Regions from separate parts of the Sporosarcina pasadenensis genome, predicted to be linked through region 3. Evidence: riboswitches for the same ligand, from Rfam matches in the RefSeq annotation. Region 3 holds a riboswitch; each other region holds the start of a gene.

Region 1 (10,133 bases), on a different contig from region 3:
GCAACAGCTAATGAGTTTGTTGAAAAAAATCAACCATTTTTCTTTGTCGTAAAAAAAGACACCTTTGATAAGGAAAACTTGAAACTAAAGGAACGAGCCATTCATAGTAATAAGAAAAAAATCGAAAAAACCTCCTCGGATGAAGTACCAAGTCGATTGGAAACGTTACACGTAATCAATCGATGCAAAGATGATAAGATCGTGCAGCTTGCAACAACAGGTAAAACAGGCAGAGAACTTTATGAAGTGGACGATTGCTCGAACAACCTGTACATGGTTGGTTCCATGGGGTGTGTCAGTTCCCTTGGGTTAGGATTAGCTCTAACAAAAAAAGACCTGAATGTAGTTGTCATCGATGGAGATGGTTCCTTACTCATGCGAATGGGAAGTTTAGCAACGAACGGTTACTATCAACCTGAAAATATGCTGCACATCCTGCTAGACAATCAAACCCACGATTCAACCGGAGGGCAACGTACTGTTTCTCATAATGTAAACTTTGTCGATGTTGCTGCCGCTTGCGGGTACGAGAAATCGATTTATATTCATACGTTGGAACAACTCGAAAAAGAAATATATGATTGGAAAAAGACAAAAGGACTCACTTTTCTTCATATTAAAATTGCAAAAGGATCTAAACAAAACCTAGGACGCCCTGAAGTTACGCCTAGTGAAGTGAAAATACGACTTCAAAGATTTATAAATGAAAAAGGATGAGCGACATACGGAAAGTGAAGAGGAATATATTATTAAATCCCGGTCCCGCCACTACAACAGATACGGTTAAATACGCTCAAATTGTTCCGGATATTTGCCCCCGTGAAAAGGAATTCGGTGAAATCATGCGATTCGTATCTTCCGAACTTACGAGCCTCGTTGCTGATTCCGAGCATTATACAACCGTCCTGTTCGGTGGTTCCGGTACCGCTGCAGTGGAGTCAATCTTGAGTTCAGTCATGACTGACGGAGTTATCGTCATCATTAATAATGGTGCATATGGGAAACGGATGTGTGAAATTGCAGAAGCATATGGGCTAGATTGGGTTGAGTATATAAGTCCAGTGGATCAACCGATTCAACTCGATCAACTGCAATTATTCATTCAAAAACAACCGCGGCCCGTTTCCTATCTTGCTGTTGTGCACAATGAAACAACAACTGGCTTATTGAATGATATTGAAAAGATTGGCTCAATCTGTAAGGAAAACAATTTGACAATGATGGTAGATGCCATGAGTTCGTTTGCTGCGATTCCCATTCAAATGAGTAAAATGAATATCAGTTATTTAGCAGCCAGTTCCAATAAAAACCTACAAGGTATGGCAGGCGTCTCTTTTGTTGTCGCAAAAAAAGAGGAACTAGAGAAAGAAAGAACGACGAAGCCAATGAACTATTACTTAAATCTGTACGCACAATATAAGCATTTCAAAGAAACAGGGCAGACGCGGTTCACCCCGCCGGTTCAGACTTTGTATGCATTACAACAAGCCATCATAGAAGTGAAAGAAGAAGGCATAAAAGAAAGATACGAGCGCTACTCTCAATGTTGGGATACGCTCATCGCCGGCATCAAAAAACTTGGCTTACATCATCTCGTCCCCGCCGAGCACCATTCAAAAATTATTACCGCAATCGTGGAGCCTGCATGCGAGGCATATAATTTTGATAGCATGCATGATTATTTATACAAAAACGGCATAACGATCTATCCTGGAAAGCTTGCCAATTTGAATTCCTTTAGGGTCGCCAATATAGGTGATCTAACGAAAGCAGATATTGAGCTCTTCCTAACCTTTTTGGAAAAGTATCTACAACGTATAGGTTTTCATTCTGCAGACTAAATAAAAAAACAAATGACCTCCGAACAATGGAGGTCATTTGTTTTTTTCCGCACGAAGCTTTAATTTGCTCTTTAATTTCATAATTTCATCATTCGTTGATGAACTTTTAACAAGCAATATACTATTTTTGTCTAAAATTTTTTTCAATAATTCCTCAACCCCATGGATAGTAGGAAACGTATAGACTTTGCCTTTTAAACCTTTTCTTTTTGCTTGTTTCGCAATTTCGGCAGCCTTCGATCCAACTGTAATCAATACGTCGACCCCATTTTCTGCTATCATCTCTCCTGTTTGTCGGTGAAATTCTTTGCTAAAATCTCCTAAACGCTTAATGTCGCCAACGAGTGCGATTCTTTTCTTCCCCCGCGAAATCCCATTCAACGTTTGAAATGCCGCTGTGAGAGAAGAAGGAGTTGAACTCCATGTATCATCCAAAATGGTAAAGCCCCACTTTCCTATGCTAATTTCCAGATGGGCAGGCAAGTTCTTGAATGACCGTAACCGTTTAGCGGCAACATTGATGTCAACGCCCATTTCATGAACAGCTGCAATAGCAGCGAGCGCATTTAACACTTGATGATGTCCATACCCCGGCACAAAAACTGAGTATTTCTTTTTAGCGTTAAAGGAGAACATTTTCTTTTTTTTAACGTTCAGTTCAAATTGCATTCCGTTATCGCCGTACGTAATATCAGTTGCCCGAAAATCAGCACGGTTCGTAACACCAAAGGTATGTATGTCTCCTTTAAATTTTTTCAGTCCTATCTTTTTCGTATTCTTGTCATCAGCATTGACGATGAGCGTACCTTTGGATCCTACAGCTTGAACCATTTCTGCTTTCGCTAAGAGATACGCTTCCGGAGTTTTACATCCATCAAGATGATACACACCAATATTTGTAATAATCCCGATTGTCGGCTTAAAGTAACGAGAAGCGAGTAGCACATCTCCTGGCGCACCTACTGCCGATTCAAACACAGCAACATCTGTGTGCTTTTCAATGGAAAGTAAATAGGTTAGATGATGGGTCCTCGAGTTCGCTGATTTCTTAGTTCCGGTGACATTATGATCGAAACCGAGGATATGCTTAATCATATCTTTCGTCGTCGTTTTCCCATTTGTTCCGGTTACAGAAACGACGGGAATCGAAAATTGGTTCCGATAAAAATTAACGAACCCCCAAAAGGCATGCTCAATGTTGTTAACTTTTATAATCGTACAATCTTCAATACGCTCTAATTCAGCAAAAACAGTATCTGTTACGACCACACAAGGGACTGACTGAGCGATTTTCTCCCAATCGATTTGCCATTTTTGTTTTAAAAATAGTAATTTATTCGGCCCCATCTTCTGGAGGTGGTAAACAACATCGTTAATCCTGAATTTATCAGAGCCTTTAATAAGTTGTCCATTCACATATAGGCAGATAGTTCTCGCCGATAATGGCTTCATGTATGTTCCCTCCAAATCTCTTCATACAATACGTTATGCTTGCTGGAAATTATCAGCTGTACAGTAGTCTTGTAACAGATATAAATTTGGTCATAATCATCTCCTCATTTCCATACAACCTTTCCCAATAATCCAGATACAACTATTCCGTATGCATAGAATAGAAAAGAGATTAGCAACAACGACTGCCTTAGAAAAAGATTAATGGACTATCGGGCCATCGGAAAGGAAAAATTCAAGATGAAATGAGGAAGGGTACATGAAGAGAACAATGGGGAAATGGGAGCAAAGTATATTATTACAGCACCATCCTCTAGTCGCAAAACATATTCCAGAAACGATAACTTACAGTGAGAATAACTTGGATGATTTATTGAGCCGCTATCAGTCTGTCTACGTCAAACATGATACGACGGGCCAGGGTAGAGCAATTTTCAAGATTCGAAAAAGGGACGACGGGGGCTACTACTTAAATGGATTTACAATTCAAGGAACACCTATACAAAAATCCGTATCGAGAGTGGATGAAATTCAGCAGCTCCTCCATCCATTTATTAACTTAGGCAGAGTAAGCGGTCTCTATATTATTCAAGAAGATATACAAAGCTACACCCAAAATGGACAGCCTTTTTCTATTCGGGTTCATGTTCAAAAACTGAAAGACAATTGGGTAATTGGCGGGATGTACGGGGTATGTGGAACGACCGAAACCGGTCTAGTTACAGAAAATGGGATTGTAAACCCCCATAGGGGCGGTGAAGTAATGACCGTTTCCGAAGTATTATCGTACACAAAATTCAACAATATACAAGAGGATACAGTAAAGAAGATCGAAGAGGTTGCAATCGAAGCAGCGAAGGTCATCAATTCCATTTTACCAAACAGAGAATATGGAATTGACTTCGGTGTCAATCAAGAGGGAACACCTATAATATTTGAAGTGAATACAACACCAAGCATCCGCTCATTTGCAAAAATTGAAAACACAGTCATTTGGAGACGAATTGTTGAGATACGTAAATTGCAAAATGAAGAAGATGGAACCAATCATTGAACATTAGGCGGTCTATGATAGAGGTTCCCTTCAAGGGGTCAGCTTGTTAAACTAATCCATTATGAGCTCCCACTCAAGGATGGATTATTTTTATTGTGGAACGACTACTATGCCGATTTCTCCAGCTTTTTCGCCAATTTTATTGCCGCTAACCACATTAAGACGATGAAGACTCCAGAAACAAGAATTGTTAACACGCTACTAAATCCACCCGGCTCTCCGAAAACAACCGATAACAAATTGGCAATCCCGCGTGAGGGCGATGGAAGTCCAAGCCAATGAACGACCCACGGCATGATAAATAATCCAGACAAGACACCAAGGACAAAATAAAAGGTATATTTCTTCATCATTTGTCCCTCCTCGCCAATAAATGCTGTTTTGGCCGATTCTCTCTATTACAATATGATGAACCATACAAGAAAAAACAATGTCATAAAAATAATGCCAATAATTGAAGAGATTTTTGCGTATTTGATTGCCCCATCCGAAATGTCGGGATCCTCGTTATACATCCAACGTTTCCCCCACAAAATCGCATCCTCCGGATATTGATATTGTAGAATAAAGAGAATATATAACGGAATAGATAGAATCAATCCAAAAATGAACGTCAGCATACTGTCCCCTCCAAACCCTTTCTGAATACTACTTATACGAATTTCGAAGTTGGAAGTTTCAGTAATTACAAAAAATACAGTCCACCGCTTTAAAAAAACTCATCCATCAGTTGATAGTAATCAACTCTAGATTCATCCACATCCGTAAATCCATAGCCCGCAAGAAAGAAAGGTACGTATTCCTTGCCAAAATTACTGGTGATGCTTCGTATCGCCAATGCCAAATCTTGATATTTGTCTGCAACCCCAGCTCTTCCCCAGTCAATAAAGCCGCTCACTCTTTTATTTTCCACAATGACATTTGGCAAACAATAGTCACCGTGAGTGAAAACGAGATCTTCGTTTAATGGCCTGTTGGTAATGAGCTCTTTAAAAAGTTCGGTTGCTTTCCTTCCTTTTCGCCCCTCGTCAAAATCATCTTCATCGACTAATTTATGTTCCACTCTATTCTTCGCTTCTTCTATTTTCATATCCAACCTTTGATCATATGGACAATTGTCGATAGGCACACGATGAATTGTTTTGAGTCCAGATCCTAATGACTCCAACACGGTAGGCAAATATTCTCGATGTGATTGATCAGAAGCATTGACACCTTTTATTTCAGACATTAACAAGTATTCGTTTGCCTCGTCCTCCCCGTAGAATAGCACACGTGGCACAGGCAGCTTCCCTTCCAACCACTCCAATTTTTCCTTTTCATCGAAGAGACGTTCAACAGAATCTCTCGACTGCACTTTCAAGTATTGATTCGAATGAGAACTTTTTAATAAGAAGGTCTTCGCTTCCGAATGGCCAATCGTAATCGGTTCCCACGAGAATCCATTAGTCAATTTCGCTAAACTTGAAGGAACTTCTATCAAATGAAACACCGCCATTTCTATTCTGTAATTCTTTCGACTTCCGAGAATGCAGAAGTTTTCATATGAAGGTCCCGTGCAACTCGTATGATGCAGCTACATACATAATCTTGAATCAGATCATAATACATCGTTTTAGTCATCTGTTTCCTCTGCCCCAACATAAATTAATTCGAGCTTAAGATATTTATGAATTAACAAATCACCATTAGCATAATGATAAAGACTAGGTTTTTGGGAAGCTTTGAAATATGACCACTATCTGGACACTTGGGTTATATGGAGCTAGTAGTGTAACCGGCCCTCTTAATTACCTTTGTAACATTATTTATGAGGAGGAGTACAATGAACAAGCAACAGAGTAAAAAATTCGGTGCGGTTGTTCTAGCAAGTTCTTTAGTCTTTAGCTCCATTGCACCGACAATTTACGCTGCGCCTAATCCCGGTAAAGCAGAGGCTTCTACTGGCAGAACAGAGCTAAACAAAATCACAGGTGTTACTACGTTAAACCCCATTCCTGCCCGTGTAGACAATGCGAGTACAGTTCAACTAAGTGGTACTGTTGTGATTGATGGTCCAAAGCTGGAGCTAAAAGTAAATGGTAAAGTTGTAAATGCAGAAACGACACAAATTTCTGATAAGCGTTGGGCATTCAAATATGTCTACCCTTTAAACTCAGTAAATCTGTCTGAAAAGAAGGATGAGCAAATCACTGTTGAAGCCTATACAGTTTATCCAAATGGAAAAAATGCAGGCGCAGTCCATACAAGTGCTCAACCCGTTAATCAGACTGTTGATTTAACTCCACCTGACATTACTTTTAATGACTACAATAAAGATTGGACGAATCAAAGCATCACTGTTTTTGCTAGCATCAATGAAAAGGGTACACTTAATCCAGTCAGCTATACTTTTAATGAAAACGGCAGCTTTACCTTTATCGCTACGGATTTAGCTGGAAATACATCTGAGAAGACAGTGACAATTGACAATATTGATAAGGAAGCCCCTGAAGCTGAAGTTTCCTATTCCACAACTTCCCCAATCAATACGGATGTCATTGCAACTATTAAAGCAAAAGAACCAGTAACGTACACCAATCTAGATGAGTTACCGGATACAATGGAATTTGACAGTAATGCATCCACTCTTAAGTTTACTGAAAATGGCAGTTTTGAGTTAAAATTTAAAGACAGAGCTGGAAATACAGGGTCGGTCCATGTGACAGTTAAAAATATCGATAAAGTTGCTCCTGTCGGTTCACTTGTATATTCTAAAACCGAACCTACAAACGAGGATGTAACGGCAACTCTTACATTTACTAAACCTGTTACATTTAAAAACCTTGAGGATTTACCAGACACAGTTACGTATACAAAAGTGGATGATCAAACGTACACGCTTACTTTTCCAGAAAATAAAAATGTTAGTTTAGAGTTTGTAGATGCAGCCGGAAATACGGGCGAAGTGGAAATAAACGTAGCAAATATCGATAAAATTGCTCCAACTGCCAAGGTACACTATTCAACTGATAAGCCAACAAATCAGGACGTAGTAGTGACAATTGAACCTAGTGAAGATGTCACGATCCTTAACAACAATGGTTCTCCTAGTATTACCTTTACTGAAAACGGCAATTTTGAATTTCTCTTTGTTGACAGGGCCGGAAACACTGGGACTGCACAAGTAAATGTTGATAATATAGATAAGATTGCCCCTATCATCACAATTAGTGAGTATTCAACAGAATGGACGAATCAGGATATTACGGTTACTGCCAGCACAAATGAGGGATCACTAAATAAAGAAAGCCACACTTTCAAAGAAAACGGCAGTTTTGAATTCATTGCTACAGACCTTGCTGGGAATGTTACACGATATACTGTCCATATTACCAATATTGATAAAGTTGCGCCGGAAATTACAGTGAAACCTTATAATACAGACTGGACAAATCAAGATATTACGGTTGAAGTAAGCATGAATGAAGAAGGCGAACTAAATACGACAAGCCATACCTTCACAGAAAATGGCACATTTACATTTATTGCGAGAGATCGTGCAGGAAATATAACTGAGCTTCCAGTTACCATTTCAAATATTGATAAAGTTGCACCTGAAATAATCGTTGAAGAGTATATTACTAGCCCCACAAATCAAGATATCACAGTAAAAGTGAGCATGAACGAACCTGGCACATTAAACGCAGAAAGCTATACTTTCAAGGAAAATGGCGAGTTTGAATTCATTGCTACTGACCGTGCAGGGAATGAAACAAAGAAAAAAATCGTAATCTCGAATATCGATAAAGTTGCACCAGTTATCACAGTACTCAGTTACAACACTTCACCGACAAACCAGGATGTCATTGTAACCGCTGAAACTAATGAAGGAAAACTAAATGCAACAAGTCATACATTCACGGAAAATGGTTCATTTGACTTCATTGCAACGGATGACGCAGGAAATATAACTGTTGTAACCATTACGATCACCAATATCGATAAAACACCTCCAGTTATTACGGTAAATCCTTACAATACAGATCCAACAAATCAGGACGTGGTTGTTACTGTAACGACAAATGAAGGGACGTTAAATACAACTACTCATACCTTCGAAGAGAATGGTGAATTTAGCTTTGTCGCAACAGACGAAGCAGGAAATGTAACTGTTGTAACCATTACGATCACCAATATCGATAAAACACCTCCAGTTATAAGCAATGTTGTCAATGGATTCTCTTATAATACCAATGTGGCTCCTACCTTCAATGAAGGGACGGCTTTATTGAATGGAGAAGCATTTACCTCTGGAACAACTGTTTCTGTTGAAGGCAGCTATACTTTAGTGGTGACTGATGCAGTAGGAAATGAGTCAATTGTTTCCTTTACAATTGATAAAACAGCTCCAGTTGTGAGTGGTGTAGTAAACAATCAATATTACAATGTGGATGTTACTCCTACTTTTAACGAAGGAATGGCGACTATGGACGGAAACACTTTCGATTCTGGCACTGTTGTTTCTGCTGAAGGAACACATACACTTGTAGTAAGAGACAAAGCCGGGAACCAAACAATTGTTACCTTTACGATTGATAAAACGAATCCTTCTCTAACAAATGTGACAGCCAGAACAACTCAGGGCCAGATTAAAACGACAACCGTTTCAGGGGACGCCGAGCCAGGTGCGGTAGTTGAAGTTTACTTGAAAAATAGTAATGGAAAGAAGGGTGGTTCGCTAGGAAGTACAACTGTAAAGCCAGACGGCAGCTTCAGTGTTTCCTTTAGTGAAATAAAAAATAACACTGATCTCATTGTAACTGCTACTGATAAAGCAAATAATACATCCGAAGTTACTGTTACCGTAAAAAATAATTAAGTTTGCAATGTTTATGTAACAAGAGAAGACTACCTGTTCCCAAAAGACAGGTAGTCTTTTCCTGTTACTTCATTGTTATTTAAGGATGATAAAACCCTTCCAAAAAATCCAGATGCCATGATTCTATATGCATAGAATAGATAAGAAGATTCGTAACAATGGCGGCGACTTAAGAGAAGGAGATGAGAAAATATGAAAAGAACATTGGGGAAATGGGAGCAAAGTGTGTTTCTACAGCAAAATCCATTAGTAGCTAAACATATCCCAGAAACGCTCATTTACAATGAGAACATTTTAGATGAATTCTTGAACCGCTATCCGTCTGTCTATGTTAAACATAATACGACGGGCCAAGGCAGAGCGATCTTAAAGATTCGCAAAAGTAACGGCGGACACTACTATGTCAATGGATTTACCATTCAAGGAAAACCCATACAAAAGACCGTTTGGAGAGTTTATGAAATTCAGCAGCTCCTTCATCCATTTATTAAATTTGGTAGGGTAAGCGGTCCTTATATTATTCAAGAAGCTATACAAAGCTGTACCGAAAATGGACAGCCTTTGTTAATTCGGGTTCATGTTCAAAAGCTGAAAAACGATTGGGTAATTGGCGGGATGTATGGGGCAATCGCAAGCAAACTGGCGACGGAAAGCGGGGTTGTGAATTCCCATAGGGGCGCTACCATCATGACCATTTCCGAAGCATTATCACTTACAAAATTCAAAAACGATCAAAAGGATACGGTAAAGAAGTTAGAAGAAGTTGCAATTGCAGCAGCGAAGGTCATCTATTCGGTTGTACCTAATAGAGATTATGGAATGGACTTCGGGGTCAATCAAGACGGAATGCCTGTCTTAATTGAAGTGAATACAACGCCGGGCATCGGCTCATTTGCAAAAATTGAAAATGGAGCACCTTGGAGAC
Region 2 (10,133 bases), on a different contig from region 3:
TTCTTCGATGACAATCATTTGATCCATCATCTGGTCCATATGCAGGCGTTCGAGCATGATTTCACTTAATTCACTTAGAAATTCAAAAGGTTGATTTTGCAGAAAAGCCTTTTCTTCTTCCTGGGAGTATCCAATCTGAACACCTAAAATCCCGACGTTATTGGAAGTACGGATGATTTTCATTCCATACGGAGTATCGTTCAGTCTGTCGATAAACGACTCCTTTTTACCTCTAACCGTTTTCCATTTCCGCTTCAACTCTGCCTCGATGAGTTCGGGTGATGACGTCGCGGCGATATGGCTATCTTGGTGGCTTAGGTCCGTCAGCCAAAAGAACGCCACCTCACTTCGCGTGCACGTCTTCAACGAATGAGTAATTTCTTCGATGATCAGCTTGGGGCTTTTACCGGCTGAAAAGCTGTCCATCAGATGGTAGTGCGACATGATATGCTCCACCGTCTCCTGGTATTTCTCATTCGTTTCAGCCAGCCGTTGATTCATTTGCAATAAATTCTCGTGCTGTGTTTTTAACACTTTAGCATTACTAGCCAACTCTTTCGTAAGGCCAGAAAATAATCTTACAAGAAATGTCGTCAATAGACAGACAAGATAAAAGTATGAATTCTCCTCCAACAGCTGCGACCACTCAGCAGCACCACCTAACTGATAAGCAATCAAGGTCGCACTGCCGAGGTAGAAAGTGAGAATCCCCCAACAAAATATCGGCGTCAGGAAGCTTGCCGCAACAAGAACCGGATTCAATGCATACCAGATAAATGGACTTGAAATGCCTCCCGTGGGAAGTAATAATAGCGTCAGACCAATCGTTTCAGCGCACACGCTTAGAGTCAACATCGTATGATTTTCCACGTATCTTTTTTGGATGTCCGTGATGATCCAAGCCGCAATAAGGAGTGACACGATCACGCTTACTGTAAAATACAACGGAGATTCCATGCCCGCTATGAAGAAGAAAGAAGTTAATCCGAGCGAAACATAACGATACAACAGCAATAATCCCATATGATTCGACGGACGCTTCTTCATCCTCAAAAAGAATACATTAACCAACGACATACGCTTTTCCATTTCCAGTCTCTTTATTCGGTACCGTTGGTGCATCGGTTCTCGGTTCAAACGTATAGACATACGCTCCGTCCACTATGAGATACAACTGGCTTCGATCATTTCCATTCTCATAGAAGAAGATCGGTTGCTCTTTCTCATCCGCAATTTTCAGCAGTGATTTAAACGTATCGAACGGAATAACCGTCTTACCAGTGAAGTCAATTAGTTGGGAAATTCTGATCATCCGGCTGCCATACTTTTTATTGAGCTTTTCCGACTCTGATTTTACAGGTCTCACTCGCCCAGTATCCAAATACTTGAACGAAAATATGATGGATAATAAAAGAATGACGGACAACACTGTAGTAGTAATCCTCACGGTAATCAAAGGAAGCGTCAATTCCAGCAAACTGAATGGATTGGCAGTCGTTTCACTTTCATTAAACTGAACAGCCGTCGTAAAGCTCTTCTCGCTAGCAAGCTTAATTTCATCATATAAATAATGAAATATCAGCTTATCCTGAACTTGCAGTTCCCTTTCCATGTCTGCATACTGAATGACTCCATGAATTGTCGGAACGACTTCAAGGTCATACTGGGATTGTCGGACGCCCGTTTCTTCCTCCACTTGCGTAATGAATGCGTTTAATTGGGTCAAGTCTATTTTATACACATTGTCGATAACGGAAATATCCTTCCCTTTTTGTTCAAAGGTTTGTTTGCTTTGCAGTGGGTACGTGCGTTGCCAAATATCTCCCGCCTTAACAATCAACTGAATATCGTAAGTTCCCTTAGCGAGCACTTCTTCCTCCGATTTGATGATCGTCTTCAAATCTAAAGGAATCGCAGCTGTGATTTTCTTAAAGAGAGTATCTCCGACGTCGACCGTTCCTCCTTCCGGATAAAGGATGTTAGGCGACATCGTTGCTTTGTACGCAAAGGCCGTTTCGATATTCGATGTACTGTCGACAAGCTGAACGGTTGTCGTTTGTGGTGTCATCCATGAATAAATGGATAGTGCGCCTATGATGAGTAATAAAGGCAGCAGCGATAAGAATAGCTTCTTATTATTCTTTTTTAGTACAGTAGCCAAGATTCCTTTCAGCTCAATCACCCCTATTGTGAGTCATCTACACTTTCTGTCTGTTCTGCTTTTGGCAGATTGTTTTCTTCTATAATTATAGTTTCTTCATTTGCATCTTCTTCCGTCGAATCCTGATTTACTGATTCTTCATCTACTTCCACTTCTACCTCTCCACCTTCTTCCGAGTTTCCATTCATTTCTCCTTCCCCAACGACTTCTACATCTTTTTCTTCATCTTTCGCTTCCCCAACACCTTCATCAATTTTTTCTTCGCCTTCTTCTACTTCTCCATCTGCTTCTTCTGATGCTTCATCTTCTTCAGACTGTTCTGTGCACCCATCCACTTCCTCTACATTCGGTTCCTGGAAACTCGTATCCTCAACTACTTCTTCATCTACTATTACTTCGTTCACTTTCGACTGATCTGTACATTCATTTACTTCCTCTACGAATGGTGGAATCATTGAAGTGATATCTGCTCGTCCCGATTCCCAACTGGCAGTTATCCAAATCTCCTTACCCGATAACTCTGGTGCTTCTCCGATGAGTGTAAATACTCTCGCTTCACCAGCTGCCATTGTTGAAAAGTACCCATCCACACCTAGTGAGTCACCACCCATTACCATAATGTTTTCGATATCCACATAATCATCAGTATTGTTTTTCAATATGAATATCCTACCTTCCCAACCCGTAATCGCAATAAGCGCATCATCCTCTGCGACTACGGATATCACGACATCGTTCTTGATTTCCGCCGTCGAAAAACTAGTACTTTGTAACAAAAGTGCAGAAACTGATAAAAAAAATGCGGCTAAACTTAACTTGAGCTTCAATCGGTCCCCTCCCAGGTCATAATAATAGCCCAATTAAACGGAACAAGATGTCCACATTTAATCAGGCCGGTTGCACCAGTTACTCCATACATCCAAGGTGCCCATATAAAGGATGTACTTCATAGTTTCCGTGATACTATTTGTTTATATGGTTAAGTATAACCAAAGTAATAAGAATAATTCGTCGATTATTGCTGTACCTTCCATTCTATTTTTGTCGAAGAGATGAATGGATTGTCACTAACTTCAAATTTAATCAATCCTGTTATGCCTAGTAAATAAATTCATATAAAAAACTGTAGACTTCACGTAATGTACGCTACATCTACAGTTTCTAAGGTTTCGTATATTAAAACCCTTTTACTATTATTATCGTGCGTCTGCACCACTAACAACAATGTTTGGAGTAAATTTCTTGATTTGTGCTTTATCGGATACTTCTACTTTTACAGAAACGTTTCTTCTAGTATTGTTAGTTGTATTAAATCCTTCAAATTTCGCTACTGTTTCTTTGTTGATCTCAGTCCAATTCTCCGTAGCACCTGTTCTGACGAAAAGTTTTACACCCTCAGGTAGTTTCTCTTCAGTATTAATTGTTACAGTGACATTGTTTTCCGAGTTGTTTTTAACCAAAAACAAATTATTCCAAGTGTATTCACTGTTCTTTTGCATACCAAATTTAGTTCCGTGAGAAAAATCAATTTTCAATACCCCATCCTCAAGCTTCGATGCAGCGTGCCCTGGCTCAGGAAGACTAAGAGCTAAGAGTGATTCGTGCGTATTTGTTACTGACCCTGTCATCGCACTTGTCACTTTCGCCGAGGAATATGACATTGCTGCCATGATGCTCGACATTGCTAGTAGGAACACTACCATTAACAACCCTTTTTTCATCTTCATCTGTAAATCTCCTCCAATAGTTTTATTCGGCTCTTCGCCGTTGTTGGAACTATTTTTAGTATAGGAGCTTTCCAAATGGTTATCCTCACTCTATAGTGTTGGATTTTACGAACGTTAGTCTACTTTCGATAATCTACTTTATAGACCCCAAATTACTACATACGTAGGAGCGTCGTATACTTTCGTACACTATCAATTCCACTTTAGAGGGCATTATCTACAATGCATTTACAATAAAATTAGAGGCAAGGAGGGGTTGCATGAAGCTATTTTCAAAATTACTTAACGCCGTCTTAGCAATTGGTATCTTATGTACATTAATAGCCGCAGTCGGATCAGCCATAACAGGCAAGCCCGTTTTGCTAACCGTCATTCGTTCAAACAGCATGTACCCTGTTTGGGAACGGGGCGACATGGTCATCATTAACAATCTACAAGAGAAGGACCAGGTTGAAAATGGAGATATCATCTTTTTCAAAACGGAAAAAGGGAGTCTTGCTAATAAAGGATGGATTGCTCACCGGGTCATTGACGGTAACGCGGAGCAGGGTTTCGTTACAAAAGGGGATGCAAATAAAACTTCCGATCAGCAAGACGGGGCAGGAATGATTGAACGGCAAATGATTGCAGGCAAGGCATTCACGATTGGAACAAAGCCAATCGTCATCCCGAAACTAGGGTACTTATCGCTTTGGGCGGAAAAGTATCAAAGCAGCCCCTACACCCTTCCTGCCATTGCAGTAGTGATAGCCATTATTATTGGAATCGGAGAATTACTGTCCGGCAAGAAGAAACACCGGAAGAAAAATAAAGGGATGGATTTACAACTCATCTATATAGTAGGTGGATTAACGATTGCCGTCATCATGGGAGCAACGATGCTCGCTTCCAGTCAAACATTAAAACTTGTCTACCAAGTATCCGAAGACAGCCAAGGAGTCCTTATGGGCAGCGCGGTCGGCATTTTAAAAGTTGGCGAGACGGTAACAAATCCATTATCCGATCTTTCCAATGGAGGATTCTTCAAATTAATCGGAGCAATTACAACGAATGATAAACAGGTAACGCTAAGCCATAACAGCTTATCACTGTCTCCGGGTCAAAAACTCGAAACAGAATTCACCGTAAACGCCGAAACTCCCGGTTCATACGACACTACAATAAAAGTAGGATTGTTTTATCCGTTTTTACCGTCTTCCTTAATTTACTTCCTCGCACAAAAAAGTTACTGGATAGCACTTGCAACTGTTTCATTGGTGCCGGGCTTGCCCCTAATTGTCTATCCATTCATTGATGGAAGGATGAGAAGGAAAATGATTAATGTGGTTAGGAAGAAAAAAAGGAGGATGCGGGCAGTGTTACCGTTTTAAAGAATTGTGTCTATGCCTGTAAAAGATGTATTTATGACCATTCAACAGTATGAATGAATAGTCAATATTGGCTGCATACACAATTTTTATTAATATCTTTGCCTATATTCAAAAACACAAAGAGCCATCTAAATCATCGCAAAAGTCGATGGTAGATGGCTCTCTCAGAAAAGAGGCTTCTAACTCTTTGGGGATGTTCCTACCGCTGAATATGAGTTTGACTAATCTCAGGTAAGTGAATTATAGGACACCAACGGACTTTTCTTCAGCTTATTCTTAAACCATTCTAATTGACCTGTCACTTTAAAGAGTAGAACCCTATGTCAAATGCTTCCTCAAAACCTCTATAACCCTCTCCTGCTCCTCCACCGTCATATTCGACCCTGACGGCAAACATAGCCCTTCAGCAAACAACCGCTCACTCACTACCTCATCAACACTATGAGGATAAAACTTACACCCTTCAAATAACGGCTGCATATGAAGCGGCTTCCACACAGGACGTGCTTCAATATTCTCTTCTTCCAGCAGATCAATCAGCTCGTAAGGAGTTACCTTTATAACTTCAGAATCCAACGTCAACGCCGTCAGCCAACGATTCGAATACGTCCCCTGCAACTCCGGCATGAAATGGACCCCTTCAATGTCCCCTAACGCCTGCATATATCGTTCAAACACATCTCGTCTGGCTTGTACACGATCATCCAACACTTCAAGCTGCGCACGACCAACACCCGCGAGAATATTGCTCATCCGGTAATTATAACCTACCGTACTATGCTGATAATGCTTTGCCGTATCTCGTGCCTGTGTCGCCAAGAAGCGTGAGCGGGCCAATGCGTCAAGGTCATTGGATACGAGCATGCCACCACCTGAAGTCGTAATGATCTTATTGCCGTTGAATGAATAGATGCCAAACTGTCCAAAGGACCCGCTCTTTTTCCCTTTGTAGAGAGATCCAAGCGACTCTGCCGCATCCTCAATCATCGGAACTTCATACTGATTACAAATCTCAATCAGTTCATCCATCTTCGCACTTTGCCCGTACAAGTTAACGACACTTACCGCTTTGGGCAACTTCCGTCTTGCTTGCGCTTCTTCAAAAGCACGAGCCAATGCGAGAGGGGACATATTCCATGTCTCTTCCTCTGAATCAATGAAAACCGGCTCCGCTCCTGCATACAAAATCGGGTTCGCACTCGCCACAAACGTCAAACTCGAGCAGAAAACTGTATCCCCTTGTCCAACACCGAGAAGCTCGAGTGCCAAATGGATCGCAGCTGTGCCAGATGAAGTAGCGGCAGCGCCTGCTGTCCCAGCATAAGCCGCAATTTCCTTTTCAAACTCATCCACGTTTGGGCCAAGTGGTGCAATCCAGTTCGTTTCGAACGCTTCGTTAATGTATTTCTGCTCATTCCCGCTCATATGAGGGGAGGATAAAAAAATCCTCTTGTTTTCGATCATGTTCATCTCCCCATCAACTTTACTTTTTTTGTCCTAAGATATAGTAAGACATTTCATCTCTACCGAGCACTCTAAAGCTCTTATAGATGCTCGTGAAAAATGTGACGCCAAGTACAATCCAAATAAGTAGAGCAACAATGGATGGCGTGCCAAGTTGTGCCGGCGAACCTGGCACTATCAATAATAGGACAAACATTATACTAAATACGGCTCCTAAAAAAGCAATTGTCTTTTTAATAGGAGAAACCTCTAATCCCTTGTCATTCCTCGCCCAACTAAGGACTTTATATGCTGTAAAACATGTGAAGAAATAAGCTATCGATACACCAATTGACGACATATCAACGATCCATATTAACGCTTCACGCCCAAACCATGCAGATGGAAGCGTGAAAAGTGCAATGAACATAATCGACTTATAAGGTGTATTGTATTTCGGATGCAAATCCGCGAAAAATGCGGGAAGCGTCTTTCCTCGTGACATCGCAAATAGGAGTCTGCTCGATGAATGAAAAAACCCATTAAGACCTGTAAAAATTCCCATGCTTATCGCAATCGCCAGGACTATGACTCCAACCGCCCCAAAGGAGGAGCTGATAATATCACCCGTCAGCCAAAGATTTGAATTGTTCACATTCTCCCCCGGTGCGAAAGTCCATGATGTTACCCCGATCATTGTTGCGTACACTAATCCGGAGGCCAATAAGGACATGATGATGAGTCCAAATGCTTTTCTAGGCGAAAAATTGAACTCCTCAGCCGCCTGAGGGACATTATCGAAACCGACGTATGCCCACGGAGCAATTGCAAGTATAAGCAATATGGAAATTAGCGGCGACTTCCCTTCAGGAAAAGCAGGTTTCATATTTTCGATTGGAAAATCGGCGAAAGCGAACGTATACACACCCATTGTTGCAACACCCAAAATCAATACAATAGAAAACAGAAATTGAAGCTTGCCCGAAAACCCATTTCCTCTTATGTTCAAATAAGCAAAGAACAAAATAGCTAACGAAGAAATGATGATTTCAGGAAGATAGACTTCCCAGCCCGCTATCTCATAAAGGAATAGTTGCTTCATAAAAGAAGGGAATAGATACTTTAACAGTAAGGATAAGGCTGACGCATTTAACGCGACAATACATGCATACCCTAAAGCCAGGAACCAGCCTGTTATAAACGCCCATGTCTTCCCCGCACTCAGGAAGGCATACGCAAATTCCCCTCCGGAAACAGGATGCTTTTTAATCAGTACACCGTAACTAACAGCAATGAACATCATGACGATCGCGCCTAAAAACACTCCGATCATGGCTCCGGCGGGACCCGCCTCTGCAATCCAGTCCCCGGGTAATATGAATGCCCCCCACCCGATGGAAGATCCGAATGCTATTGCCCATACCCATGAAGGTTTTAAATTTTTTTCCAATACCTCTCTCTCGCCCATAAATACATCTCCTTTTAGTAAGTCTTTGCTTGTCCGGGCTTAATCTTTTCGGATGTATTCGTTAACGATATAAGCTGTTTTACCAGAAGCTAAGGGCTTGATCATATCAACCATTTCTATTGAAATCATTGCGTTCTCTCCTAAAATGCCATGCAAGATCCGTAGAAGCTCCGTTTCGTTGTAGTGCTCTTCATCAGCCACGACTTTCATCGTATAGTTGTTCTTGTCCTTCTGAATGAATTGAAACTTGATAACGCCTTTAACATCTTTCATTTTCACGTTTATAGAGAATGGAGAAATTTTCTCCCCAGACGGAGAATACAACATTTCTATTTTTCTACCGGAAATCGATGATAGCGTGACAATCCTTTCGCCACTGATTTCCTCAGTTTTTATCACACCCAAGTCTCCCGTGTCGTACCTTATGAGAGGCATCGCTTTAGCTTCCAAATCAGTAATTACAATTCGTCCTTCCTCGCCTTCTTCACAAGGAAAATCAGAATCCAACTTTAAAATTTCCACATAAAATGATGCTTGATTGATGCGATAAAACGGTTCGCCGGGATTTTGAACGGCGATCAATCCTAATTCTTCAGCAGCATATCTTACCTGTATCGGACAGCCAAATACTCGCTGTATTGCAGCTCTCTGCTTATCAAGCAAAGGTTCGGCCGTACATATGATACCGATCATATTAAATTGTTCCGGGGTGTCTCCTTTTCTCTCACAATATAAGGCAATTTCATATAAGGTCGATGGAAAACCAATTATGCATTTCATTTCTTTTATTTCCGCTCTAATTTTCTCGAGGTTTTCATCAGATAACTTTGTCGGATCAATATGTATCTCATTTTGCAGCATCAGATTTAATCGACTTTTTGGATGTGTCGCTCTAATGAACCCGTGCTTCATACCGAAATAATACTTTACTGGGATTCCGAGATAAATGACTTCTGCTATTTGCCGAATCCTTTTGTTACTATCTCTGTAAAATTCCATCGGAGTACCGGACGAGCCGGAAGTTGTCACTTTAATGAGTTCATTTTTATCATATAAAGAAGAGATAAAGGATTGGCTATCTTTTCTAATAATGCTTTTATTGACAACCGGCATTTGCGATATGTCATTACTATTTTTATAAGCATTATAGTAGGGGACAGTATCTCTTGCATGGTTGATAATATTGTTCAGCTTTTCCTCGATGCGAGGATTTCGAATGTCTTCTTCTACAGATGTGACTTGTTTGTATATTCCCTTTCCCAGTACACGATCCAGTGAAAAGAAAAGTTTATTTCGGATCATTTCATTGATATTCATCACCGTAGAATCATAAAGACGAACCATAATGTAAACACCTCAATTTTTCAATTCCTTTGCTGGAATGCCTACTACGGTGGTATAACCAATTGGATTATTATTCACCATTGAGCCAGCTCCAATGACTGCACCTTCTCCGACAATGATTTCCGGTAATACGGAAGAGTTCGTTCCCGCCTGACTCTTGGACTTCATTCTCGAGTATCCGGATAGATTCACTCCGGGGTAAACCGTTACATAATCCTCGATTTGCACATCATGTCCAATTGTGCTGTTAAAATGAATTAGTGAAAAGTCGCCTACAAAGACATTAGCGGAAAAAGCGACGTTGTCCGAAATGATATTCCCGATACCCATCTTAATCGAAGAATTTAGATGGACGGAAGGATGGATGACATTCGGATATAGTAGGTTCTTATTTATTGACAACTTATCATAAATCTTTGCCTTAACTTCCGGATTAGCAATCGCAATTACCACGTTTGACACCGTATTCAGCTCTAGTAAAAAATCTGTATCCCCAACGACTTTCATGCCATTTATATATGCTCCGATTACACTGGATTCATCATCTATAAAGCCTGAGATCGTCCAATTGCGATCTCTTTCTGAAATGACCTTCACTGTTTCGGCGACACCTCTCCCAA
Region 3 (10,133 bases):
GCAAAGTCAATTTCATGTGTCACGATAATCATTGTAATTCCTTCATCCGCGATTTTCTTAATAATAGAGAGAACTTCTCCTACCATTTCGGGATCGAGTGCAGACGTTGGTTCATCGAATAACAATACGGAAGGCTTTAATGCCAGTGCGCGGGCAATCCCTACGCGCTGTTGCTGTCCGCCTGAAAGTTGTACCGGGTAGTCATTTGCTTTTTCTTCAAGACCGACTCTTCGAAGAAGATCCATGCTGATCTGACGTGCTTCAGCTACGTTAATTTTCTTCGAAACGAGAAGGCCTTCCATAATGTTTTCAAGTACAGTTTTATTTTTAAATAAATTATAATGCTGAAAAACCATAGCTGTTTTTCGTCTCAAGGTTAGAATGTTTCTTTTCGTTGCACTTTTTTCATCTATGGAAAAATCATCGATTGAAATGCTTCCTTCATCGGGTTTTTCTAAATAGTTTATGCAACGAAGGAGGGTTGTTTTCCCTGATCCACTCGGCCCGACAATTACCACGATATCTCCTTTATTTACTATTACATCAATGCCATGTAGCACTGGATTCTTATTAAAACTCTTTTTAATATTTCTTACCGTTATCAATTCCCCACCCCCTCCTATAATATTCTGAATATATTTTAATAGTTCATAGATTATCATAAGTAATCCGAGTTGTAAAGTAGACATTAGAAAGATATACTAGTTACATTGAAAGTGTAGACTAATCAATCTAATAAGGAAGTGTCGGGCATGTCAAAAAAGTTATTTATTGAAAATGCATTTCAAAAGGAATGGCTTGAAGAGCTAATGAACCTTGAGGACGCCTTTAAAAGTCATTCGAAAGAAAATGATGAGCAGGTTCGGTTTCCAAAAGAAAATATAAAAGCACTTGTAGATTTAGGATATACGAAACTAACGTTACCGAAGGAATATGGCGGCGATGGTATAAGCGTCCGTGACATGGTTCTTTTCCAAGAAACGATTGCTAGTTTTGATGGAGCTACAGGGTTAGCAATTGGGTGGCACCAAGGTGTTGTCGGTGAACTTTATGGAAAAAAACTGTGGAGTAAAGATATGTTAACTTCATTTGCACAAGAGGTTTTGGACGGGGCGCTGGTGAATCGAGCAGTTAGTGAAGCTCAAACAGGCAGTCCAACACGTGGTGGACGTCCTGGGACGAATGCCGTAAAACGAAATGACAAATGGGTTATTACGGGGCAAAAAAACTTTACGACGATGTCACCCGTGTTAACACATTTTTTAGTATCTGCATGGATTGAAGAAAAAGAGGGCATCGGCTTCTTCTTAGTGGAACGAGATTCAAAAGGTTTATCCATTAAAGAAACATGGGATGTTATCGCGATGAGGGGAACAGAGAGTCATGACTTAGTGTTAGATCATGTTGAAGTTTCGGAAGAGAAATTTGTTGAATTCAATCTTGGGCCTAGGGGCAATACTGTGAATGGCTGGATTCTGCATATTCCCGCTTGTTATCTAGGCATTGCACAAGCGGCTCGTGACTATGCGGTGAAATTTGCAGTTGAATACTCCCCTAATAGTTTACAAGGGCCGATTAGTCAATTGCCGAATGTCCAAAATTTAGTAGGCGAAATGGACCTAGAACTGATGAAAGCAAGACACTTCCTTTACAGTGTGGCCGATGCCGTAGATGATGATTCTCGCCGCAAACAGATAACGAATGAACTGGCTGCCGCTAAGCATATAGTGACGAATTCAGCAATTACGATTGTGGATAAAGCGATGCGATTGGTCGGAGCCAAAAGTCTTCAAATGTCAAATCCATTGCAAAGGTATTATCGTGATGTAAGAGCGGGTCTACATAATCCACCGATGGACGATATGACGATTTCAAAATTAGCTCAAACGGCAATTAAAGAGGCCGAGTCAATGTAAGCAATTACGCCGGAGGCTTTATAAAGGAGGAATCGAACTTCATTCCTCCCCCGATCAGCGGGCGTTTGAAAACCCGCTGATCAGTAAAGCACATTCATCCCTATACCTATAAAGGCGGGAGTCTTCTGTAGCTGACGCTCAGCTTAAAAATATTTGCTGAGTGAAGATAAAAAAACAGCAGCTTTACTTACAAGCTGCTGTCCAAAATAATGATAATCTAGGTTTAAAGGCATGTTAATAGATGTGCGAGACCTTCTCCTCATTGATCGTCTTATGAAATTTTAGCCAATGACGTTTCTACTGCCTGTTTTAAATCAGAAGGCTCTAGCTCATATGTAAAACCTAATAATTTTTCACCATTGAAGAATAAAGTTGGCACGATTTTCACTTCGCGTTCTATCGCTTCAGCCGTAATCGCTAAGCTTACATCAACATTTTCAAGGCGTTCCTCTTCTTGCAAAGTGTATTTATCGACAAGTAATCGTTTTAATTCTTTATCTGATAGATCATGCCATTCTTGTTGTGTTTCAAGTAGTTTACCTATCACGTCTAATGTTTCTGTTGGATTCGCATTATCAAATGTCCAGTGAATTAATGCACCGCGGAGAAGTTCTTCGCGCGGTTTATCGTATAATTTCACAATTACTTCGATTTGACCGTTTTCGATATATGGGGGCAATACTTCTTTTGCTAAATGATAAATTCTTGCACTGCCGGGGCATGCTAAATTAATAAAAGCCTCTAGTTTCAAAGGTGCATCCGCACTGCCGAATTTCAGATGATCATTTTTAATTGACATATTCAATCTCCCCTTCCAACATTCTATCCTTAATATATACTATAATTATAGGTATTGTAAACATTGTAGTTAAGAATACTTCGTTAATGAAATAAATACAAATGACCCGGATGAATTTATTCATACCGATTGCCATCTTTAATGCCATGCTTTTCAGCTAGATCCTTGAAGGTTACCTCAGTTGTTTCCCGATCTTGTTGAACCTCTTCAAATTCGGCACTTCCCATCACCGTCACCCCCATTTATTTTTAAGTACAAAGCTTTGTTACACTGTTGAATTGCGCTACAGGCGGACGCTTTCCAATCGAACAGCGAAGGGTTCGATTTGCCGTATTTCTGCGTTCTTTGCAGAAATTAAGGCAGCCCTTCCTGCTCGCAAAAGCCGTTCTTCGTAACGGCTTTCGCAGGAGTCCCCGCCTTCCGCTTCAATCAACGGAACTCCTTAAATCGACTACGAAGTCTAACAGTGCTAAGTACAAAAAAATACTCCCGATTTAGAGAGTGTTTACTTTACTGCGATATGATAGTTGGACTTTATTTTAAACGATTTTCTATTTCTATTGTTGGGAAGTAATCGCCGTACTCGTTTGATTCTTTTTCCGTGCGATTCATACTGATTGTTCCCACACCCACGTATTCGATTGTCAAAGTTTCCCAACCTTCATGATCCAGTAATTCATCTGAGAGTTGGCTATATCTTGTAACGGCTAAATCTTCTGCGGATAATCTATCATCTGTTGCCATTTTTATAACAGCTTTTAATTCTTCATTTTCAATAGTCACGCTAACTAACTTATCGTCAACACCTACGCCATTGTAGTCAATAAGTTCAGTAACTTCTTCAATAGACATACCTTGTGATTCTTCCTTAGCAGGTTCTTCCTGAACAGGCGTTTCTTCTTCCACAGGTTCTTCTTCATTCACTTCTTCCTGCTCAGGCATTTCTTCTTTGACTGTCGCATCATCTTCGACAACAGCCGGCTCTTTTGTGCCATCTGCACAAGCAACCAATAACATAGCAGCCATAAATAAGATGAATAGTTTTTTCATGTTGATCTCCTCCGCATCCAATCATAACTAAAAATAGGAGGATTGTGAACCGACATGGTAACGCCAGACGAATTCATCTTTACAAAGGAGTTCATGCAAAAGTGATACAGGAACGTCATAGGTATTTGACGATTTAGGCGTTAATAAGCGTGTATTTACATTTCTTAGAAAAAGCAGATCAAACTAAAGCAAAACAAGTCGGAGACCGCGTGTCGATCAATTAAAAGTATATTGGACAACACTTTGTGCTAAAAAAGAGTATATTCCCCGTTCGCACAAATAGAAAAAAATCCACATCCTATGTATAGTACCTAATAATTTGCCATTCGATTTTTCCTTAGTTTATTATAATAATTCAATTTAAATTGACTTTGCTTTGGAAAAACAGACCTTAAATTTTCAGAGGCGTAAGCTATCATAAGTATCTGTCATTTCAAATACAAATTATATTAATAATAATTCTTAGATATCGTAGTAAGCTCCTGTAAAATAAAAATCAGCAGAAAAAGTAAGTATCAATTAATAATTGCTATCTGATTTCTACCGTTTTCTTTTGCTTTATATAACGCATTATCTGACTTCTCTATAAACTCCTCAACGGTTTCCTCATTGTAAATAGATACACCAATGCTAATTGTAAAATGAATACGTTCATTTTTATAAATGAACTCTGTTTTTTCTACAGCCTCACGTATACGTTCTGCTATTATTAACCCTTCAGCAAGATCGGTGTTTGGAAGAATAACTGCGAATTCTTCTCCGCCCAAACGAACGAAGACACCAGCAGAGTTTCTTACGTGATTATCAATAATACTGGAAGTATGCTTAAGAGCTTGATCCCCACATTGATGACCATAATTATCATTAACTTTTTTGAAATGGTCTATGTCTAATATCATAAAAACTAAAGAACTGTTCGTCCTTTTACTAATAGGAATAGTTCTTTCCATAAAAAGCTCTAAATATCTTCGATTATAAGCACCAGTCAATGAGTCTATAATAGTTAGCTCTTCTACTTTTAAATATAATTTATGAGATTTGATAATGAAGTATCCAACAGTTAGAGCAATAGACCAATTAATCAGCGAACCTAAGATAAGAGCATTAATTTCGCTATTATCAGGTTTAATTTTCTGACTAAACTCTGTTGTGTACTTCAATAAGCTATAAATGACTCCAGCCCCTATAGTTACTTTCCATTTAGGATACATATTTATAATATAGATAATCGGAATCAGAGCGAGTGACCATATAAATGGATAATGTCCACTCGCTTCCTCAGACAAAATTGTATCAATAAAAATAAGGACAGCAGTAAATAAAAAAATTAATGAGTATTTAAAACATTTTCTTTTCAATTATTCCCTTACTCCTTTCGGTAACCCAGCCATCATAGCTTAATGCTTTAGATCTGTGGTTTTGCGTCATTATCTTTCGATAATTTTGCCTTTATCAATAGAGTTGCCTTAGTATATAAGTATACAACAGTTAGATACTTCCAAGGCTAAATAAATCTGTCATTGACTCTTAGTGGTCTAAACTGCTCCGTTGTTTAACAAGACTCATTCCATTAAATGGCTCGTTTGCGAAGTAACAACATTATTAAAACATTCAATTTCAATCGCCAATTATAACATTTCCTATATCGAAATGCAGTTTTTGATAATCCGTATGATATGAAGTAATAAGCTCTCCATTCTTCATTAGTACCCTTTTGGCTAGGTAATGGATAAAATTATGTCAAGGATTGTACAAAGTGAAAACTGGGGAATTTTAAACCGTTATTATTGAGGATTTTAACACTGATATTCACACCCTGGTACATTTATTTTCATTCAGAGGTAAGAAAGATGGCAGAGGCGGTACATTCCGATGGCTGTAATCAGAGTGAGATTCTTTTTTTGTGATTCCTGGTGCACCGTGCCCCAGTCAACAGGGAAGTACCCCTTATCGAGGGCTTGTTTTTCTGGAAAGAGATGCCTCTAGACAGGAGTTGGTCATTGTATCATCCAAGTCTTCAACGCCGAGTTTCTTGGTGCTGCGAACGGCATCGGAAACAGTATTCCTTGAGTGTCCAGTGCTAGAACTGATTGTTCTATGACTGATTCCTTCAAAATAAAGTTCCGGAATCCTCCGACAATTAATTATAAAAAAGTCTCCTGTACATTATTGTCATGCGTATTTGCATGCAAACTAATTATACAAGAGGCTATTATTTAGATTGGTGGCCTCCTGTCCCAAAGACAGTGGCTCTTTTCCTCGTACTTGGTGGCTCAATACTCCGCATAAGCGGCTCTATTCATCCGCAAATCAATATTGGATTCGATATGATTAATTGTCCTCATTAATTCGGAGGCGTCTACAGGTTTACTGAATAAATATCCTTGTCCTAACGTACAGGATTGCTCTTTTAGGAATTGGAGATGCTCCACACTTTCAATTCCCTCAGCCAATACATTCAAGTCCAAATCTCTGGCGAGGTGAATGATTGTCTTCACAATCGCTTGATCGACTGGATTATGGGTCGATTCTGAGATAAATGATTTATCTATTTTTAATATATCCAAAGGAAAATTCTTCAAATGATTCAAATTGCTATATCCGGTTCCGAAGTCATCGATACTGATAAGTAGACCGAGAGATTTTATTCGTTGAAGAACACTGATTGTATGCTGTACGTCTGCCGTCATGCTTTCAGTGATTTCCAGCTCCAAATACCGGGGATGGAGTAGGGTATCTTGTAATATTTCAGCTATGACGGAAACGAGGTTGTCTTCTTGAAATTGTTGCATTGAAAGATTGACGGACATAACTAGGGTTGGATGACCTTCGTTTTGCCATGTTTTGTTTTGCATACACGCTTCCCGAATGACCCAATTGCCGATTACAGTTATTTCACCCAATTCCTCCGCAACAGGAATCAGCTCATTTGGAAATACTAGACCCAGCTCAGGGTGTTCCCATCTAACAAGTGCTTCAACCCCGACAACCTTCCCTGTATTCAAATTCACCTTTGGCTGGTAATGAAGTCGTAATTCGTCTCTTTCAATCGCCTTTGGCAAATCATTATATATAATTGTATGCCGTCTAGCATCACTCAATGCAAATAAGGGTTCTACTTTGTTTGAAGCTCGTCTGACATTGATGATCATGCCAGCAATTGCCGAATTGCTTAAACCATTTTCAATCTGAATCTCACAGAAGATTGATGAACCGTTCGCTTTCTTCAATTTCAATTCGGTTACAAGAAATCCCCTTTTTTTCTTTACACAAGTTGAAGCAATCATTTTGGCAATTTGCCATTCTTCTCTATCGATGAAATCATAATACTTTTTACCATTCATCTCTTCTGGTGTATATCCCAGTACAGTTTCTATAGAATCACTTGAAAGTTTTAAAAAGCCATTTCGATCAAAGAGAACAACAGCCTCAAAAAAATGATCAGTTATCGGGTCTAAAATATCCAAGTGTGACTTTGAAAGATAATATTTATCCATTTGCACTAACCTTCTTTTTAAAAACATTTTCTCACTATTATTATCCGTCATTCGACAATACTCGACAATTAATAATAGTTCCTATTACTCAACACAAACCCTTTAATTAGTTCTTATTGCATAGTAATTGTATCTATGAAACAATAACACTTTAAATGCCTTCTCAAGCCCAATAATATTAAATATGCAGGATGACTCGTTTATGAATTTATTCGAATGCATCCAAGACCTATCTTTTCTTGTCAGAAACTTCTGCTTGGCGTACTATTTAATCATTTATATAGGGTTCATTTGGAAAAACCCTTTTTATTTTTCGGGATACGGAAAAATTAATTAACGAGGAATCAAACATAAAAATTATCACCCTGTCTTCATATGAAGGAATAGATTGTATCTAAGAAGCGTTAAGGATTTGGATAAAAGGAATCCTTCGTAAAAAGATGGAGCCTTTTGAGATCGTTCGGTCTATAGAAAATATTCATTTTAACCGAATGTATTTACACACTAACGCAATTCCTATGTAATCGAAGAATATAAACGTTTAAGCAGGGAATACTGATAGTCGCTTTTTTCAATCGACAATTGTCCTACCCAGTCATCTGTTGAATCCTCGCCTTGCCCACGGAAATTGTCCGCCAGAATGGAAATCAGTTGGTTTTATAATGGAATAAGGGGCCATCCCAAGAGCCATTTTTCATGACCTTCTGGGAAAGCCCTGCCGAATGATTAAACGAATATTTCTTCTCCAATAATTTCTTGGATTTGCAATAACTCAAATACCTCCATTACCTCTTGTCTTACGTTTGAAATAGTGACCTCTGCCCCTTTTTCTTGCATCGTTTTGACCAAATCTAATAGGAGTCCAATACCTGAAGAATCTACAAACGGTACATCCTTTAAGTTTAATTTAACTGAGGAGAACGACTCTAATGATGGGATGAGCTCATCTATCACTACCTCCGTACCATCTATATCTAAATCGCCTTCAAATTCAACTTCTACATGCTCTTTTATCATTGTTAATAAAAAACAAAACATTTTTTTCCCTACCTCTCACATCAATGAATAACTATTCGTCCATCCTCACTGAGGTATGCTGTAACATTATATCTTGTATTGGTAAAGGTATATTTGCTATTTCCGATTTTGATAGAACTACCTTCCATCACCTTTTTAATGTGAATTTGTTGGTCATCCGGCACTGAAATTAAAGTAGAAGTACCACTTTCCGCACCTACTTCATTAATTTCCACACCTAATCGACCATACACTTCACCGCCACGAAGGATACCCATAATTTTCAGGCTACCTCCGGCATGAACCTTCGTATTGATACAGCCTTGACCAATAATAATTATATTTCCACTACAATATAGACTGCTATTAAGCGAATTCGAAATCGTAATATACGAATCAGGTTCGATTGGTGTTTGACTTAATTCATGCAAATGCATCATCTTTTGCGATAGTCCCATAATAGTATCAATGGATGCAATTTCATTCGTTAATGATAAGAAAAGTTTATGCAGCCATGTAGCAACCTCTCTCCAATCATCCTCTTGTAAATAATCCTCACTCATTCTTACAATGTCTACATATTTTTTGGCAATTGGTGGCAAGGCTTTAAATTTCTTCTCTAGTAAAATCTGGATCAATGGTTGAATCCCTGCTCTTGATAAATCACTTGATTTAAAAGCTGGTGAAACGGAGAGTTGTTGAATAACCCCGATTAGATTTGAAACATGTTGATTCATAATACCGAGCAAGTGCCCCAATTCAGCGACTAACATATTATTTTTCCCAGCCGAAATCTCTGAGCCAATAATATTTCCGTACGTAATAACAGCGCCTGCTGCTGTCAAAGTTGCCATGTTAACCGTTTGGTGAATAATTATATCCCCATCCGCCTCGACACTCATCGTTCCTTTCACTTCACCAACTACTTCAACATCGCCTAAAAATCGAATATTTCCTGACGTCAAATCAACATTACCAATATGGGTCAGTTTTTGCATAATTGATATTTTAACGAGCTGTCCTCTTTTTTCGATAAAAGGACGACCAGATTCAGTTGCTACAATTGTATTATCGACGGACATAACACCTTTTCCGGTTTTTATAATAAGAGGAAAGGTTTGTTTCGCTGGAAGCGGTTCATTCGTCACGGTATAACCCATTTCGCCTGGTATGGGAGGATGCACAACGGCTAAGACCTGACCTCTTTCAACCGATGGAATGGTTTTAATTTCTCTAAAATCTACACTGCCATCCTTTTTTTCCTTAAGCCCTTCAGATGTATCCACATCTACCTTGATATCAAGCCAGCCATCCTTGCCAGGCTTTGGTTTGATACCTGTCGCAATTTCAAAAGTAGCCGGTTGCATTACTTCCATTGCCTTGCTAATTTCGGACTGATTAAAGCCATGCTTTACTCGTAATGATTCTAACTCTTGAAGAACTGTTGCATATGATAGATTATTTTCAACCTCACTCGTTTCCTCAACCACTAGTTCAAGATGATGAGCTGGGTCAAGATCGATCACTTTCCTTTTTACCTTGTAACCAGGCTCTACATCTAGCATAACCTTTAGTCGCTGTTGGTCCATCGATATTGACCACTTTGTATCTTGCTCAACATCTTCTACCTTAATTTCGTACGAATCCTTCTCAGAAATAACCGCTGTTCTTTCTGATACTTGCCGCCCATTTTTATAAAGTTTAACTCCATCCGGTATTGTCACCATCGGAAAACGTATCGGTGAAGATTTACAATATAAACGTCCATCCTCCACCCAGACTTTTCCTTCAAGCGATTCTAATTGCGTATCCTCAGAATTATCTTCTTTGTATTCTTCAATATAACTCTGTTGT

The links. Region 3 has a riboswitch for cyclic di-GMP ahead of AB1K89_RS00415 (GGDEF domain-containing protein). Riboswitches for the same ligand answer to the same signal wherever they lie in the genome.
Region 1: linked by a shared signal. The riboswitch ahead of AB1K89_RS12280 (Ig-like domain-containing protein) and the one ahead of AB1K89_RS00415 (GGDEF domain-containing protein) in region 3 are both predicted to bind cyclic di-GMP.
Region 2: linked by a shared signal. The riboswitch ahead of AB1K89_RS09260 (hypothetical protein) and the one ahead of AB1K89_RS00415 (GGDEF domain-containing protein) in region 3 are both predicted to bind cyclic di-GMP.

Annotation. Positions count from the first base shown of each region.
Region 1 is NZ_JBFEGM010000008.1:89,204-99,336, reverse strand. Features, by position in the region: gene aepY (phosphonopyruvate decarboxylase) at 1-717, shown strand, start outside; gene AB1K89_RS12310 (2-aminoethylphosphonate aminotransferase) at 714-1,841, shown strand; gene AB1K89_RS12305 (Mur ligase family protein) at 1,875-3,293, opposite strand; gene AB1K89_RS12300 (YheC/YheD family protein) at 3,553-4,347, shown strand; gene AB1K89_RS12295 (hypothetical protein) at 4,455-4,697, opposite strand; gene AB1K89_RS12290 (hypothetical protein) at 4,746-4,967, opposite strand; gene AB1K89_RS12285 (APH(3') family aminoglycoside O-phosphotransferase) at 5,057-5,830, opposite strand; cyclic di-GMP riboswitch class II at 6,056-6,139, shown strand; gene AB1K89_RS12280 (Ig-like domain-containing protein) at 6,173-9,208, shown strand; gene AB1K89_RS12275 (YheC/YheD family protein) at 9,401-10,133, shown strand, end outside.
Region 2 is NZ_JBFEGM010000005.1:209,526-219,658, forward strand. Features, by position in the region: gene AB1K89_RS09250 (sensor histidine kinase) at 1-1,089, opposite strand, end outside; gene AB1K89_RS09255 (DUF5305 family protein) at 1,064-2,161, opposite strand; gene AB1K89_RS09260 (hypothetical protein) at 2,185-2,988, opposite strand; cyclic di-GMP riboswitch class II at 3,045-3,127, opposite strand; gene AB1K89_RS09265 (hypothetical protein) at 3,358-3,888, opposite strand; gene AB1K89_RS09270 (signal peptidase I) at 4,149-5,258, shown strand; gene AB1K89_RS09275 (aminotransferase class I/II-fold pyridoxal phosphate-dependent enzyme) at 5,577-6,722, opposite strand; gene AB1K89_RS09280 (APC family permease) at 6,742-8,169, opposite strand; gene AB1K89_RS09285 (phenylacetate--CoA ligase family protein) at 8,209-9,513, opposite strand; gene AB1K89_RS09290 (PglD-related sugar-binding protein) at 9,526-10,133, opposite strand, start outside.
Region 3 is NZ_JBFEGM010000001.1:73,734-83,866, reverse strand. Features, by position in the region: gene AB1K89_RS00435 (amino acid ABC transporter ATP-binding protein) at 1-605, opposite strand, end outside; gene AB1K89_RS00430 (acyl-CoA dehydrogenase family protein) at 753-1,916, shown strand; gene AB1K89_RS00425 (thioredoxin domain-containing protein) at 2,188-2,715, opposite strand; gene AB1K89_RS00420 (hypothetical protein) at 3,250-3,765, opposite strand; gene AB1K89_RS00415 (GGDEF domain-containing protein) at 4,281-5,123, opposite strand; cyclic di-GMP riboswitch class I at 5,140-5,223, opposite strand; gene AB1K89_RS00410 (sensor domain-containing protein) at 6,039-7,262, opposite strand; gene AB1K89_RS00405 (STAS domain-containing protein) at 7,989-8,300, opposite strand; gene AB1K89_RS00400 (flagellar assembly protein A) at 8,321-10,133, opposite strand, start outside.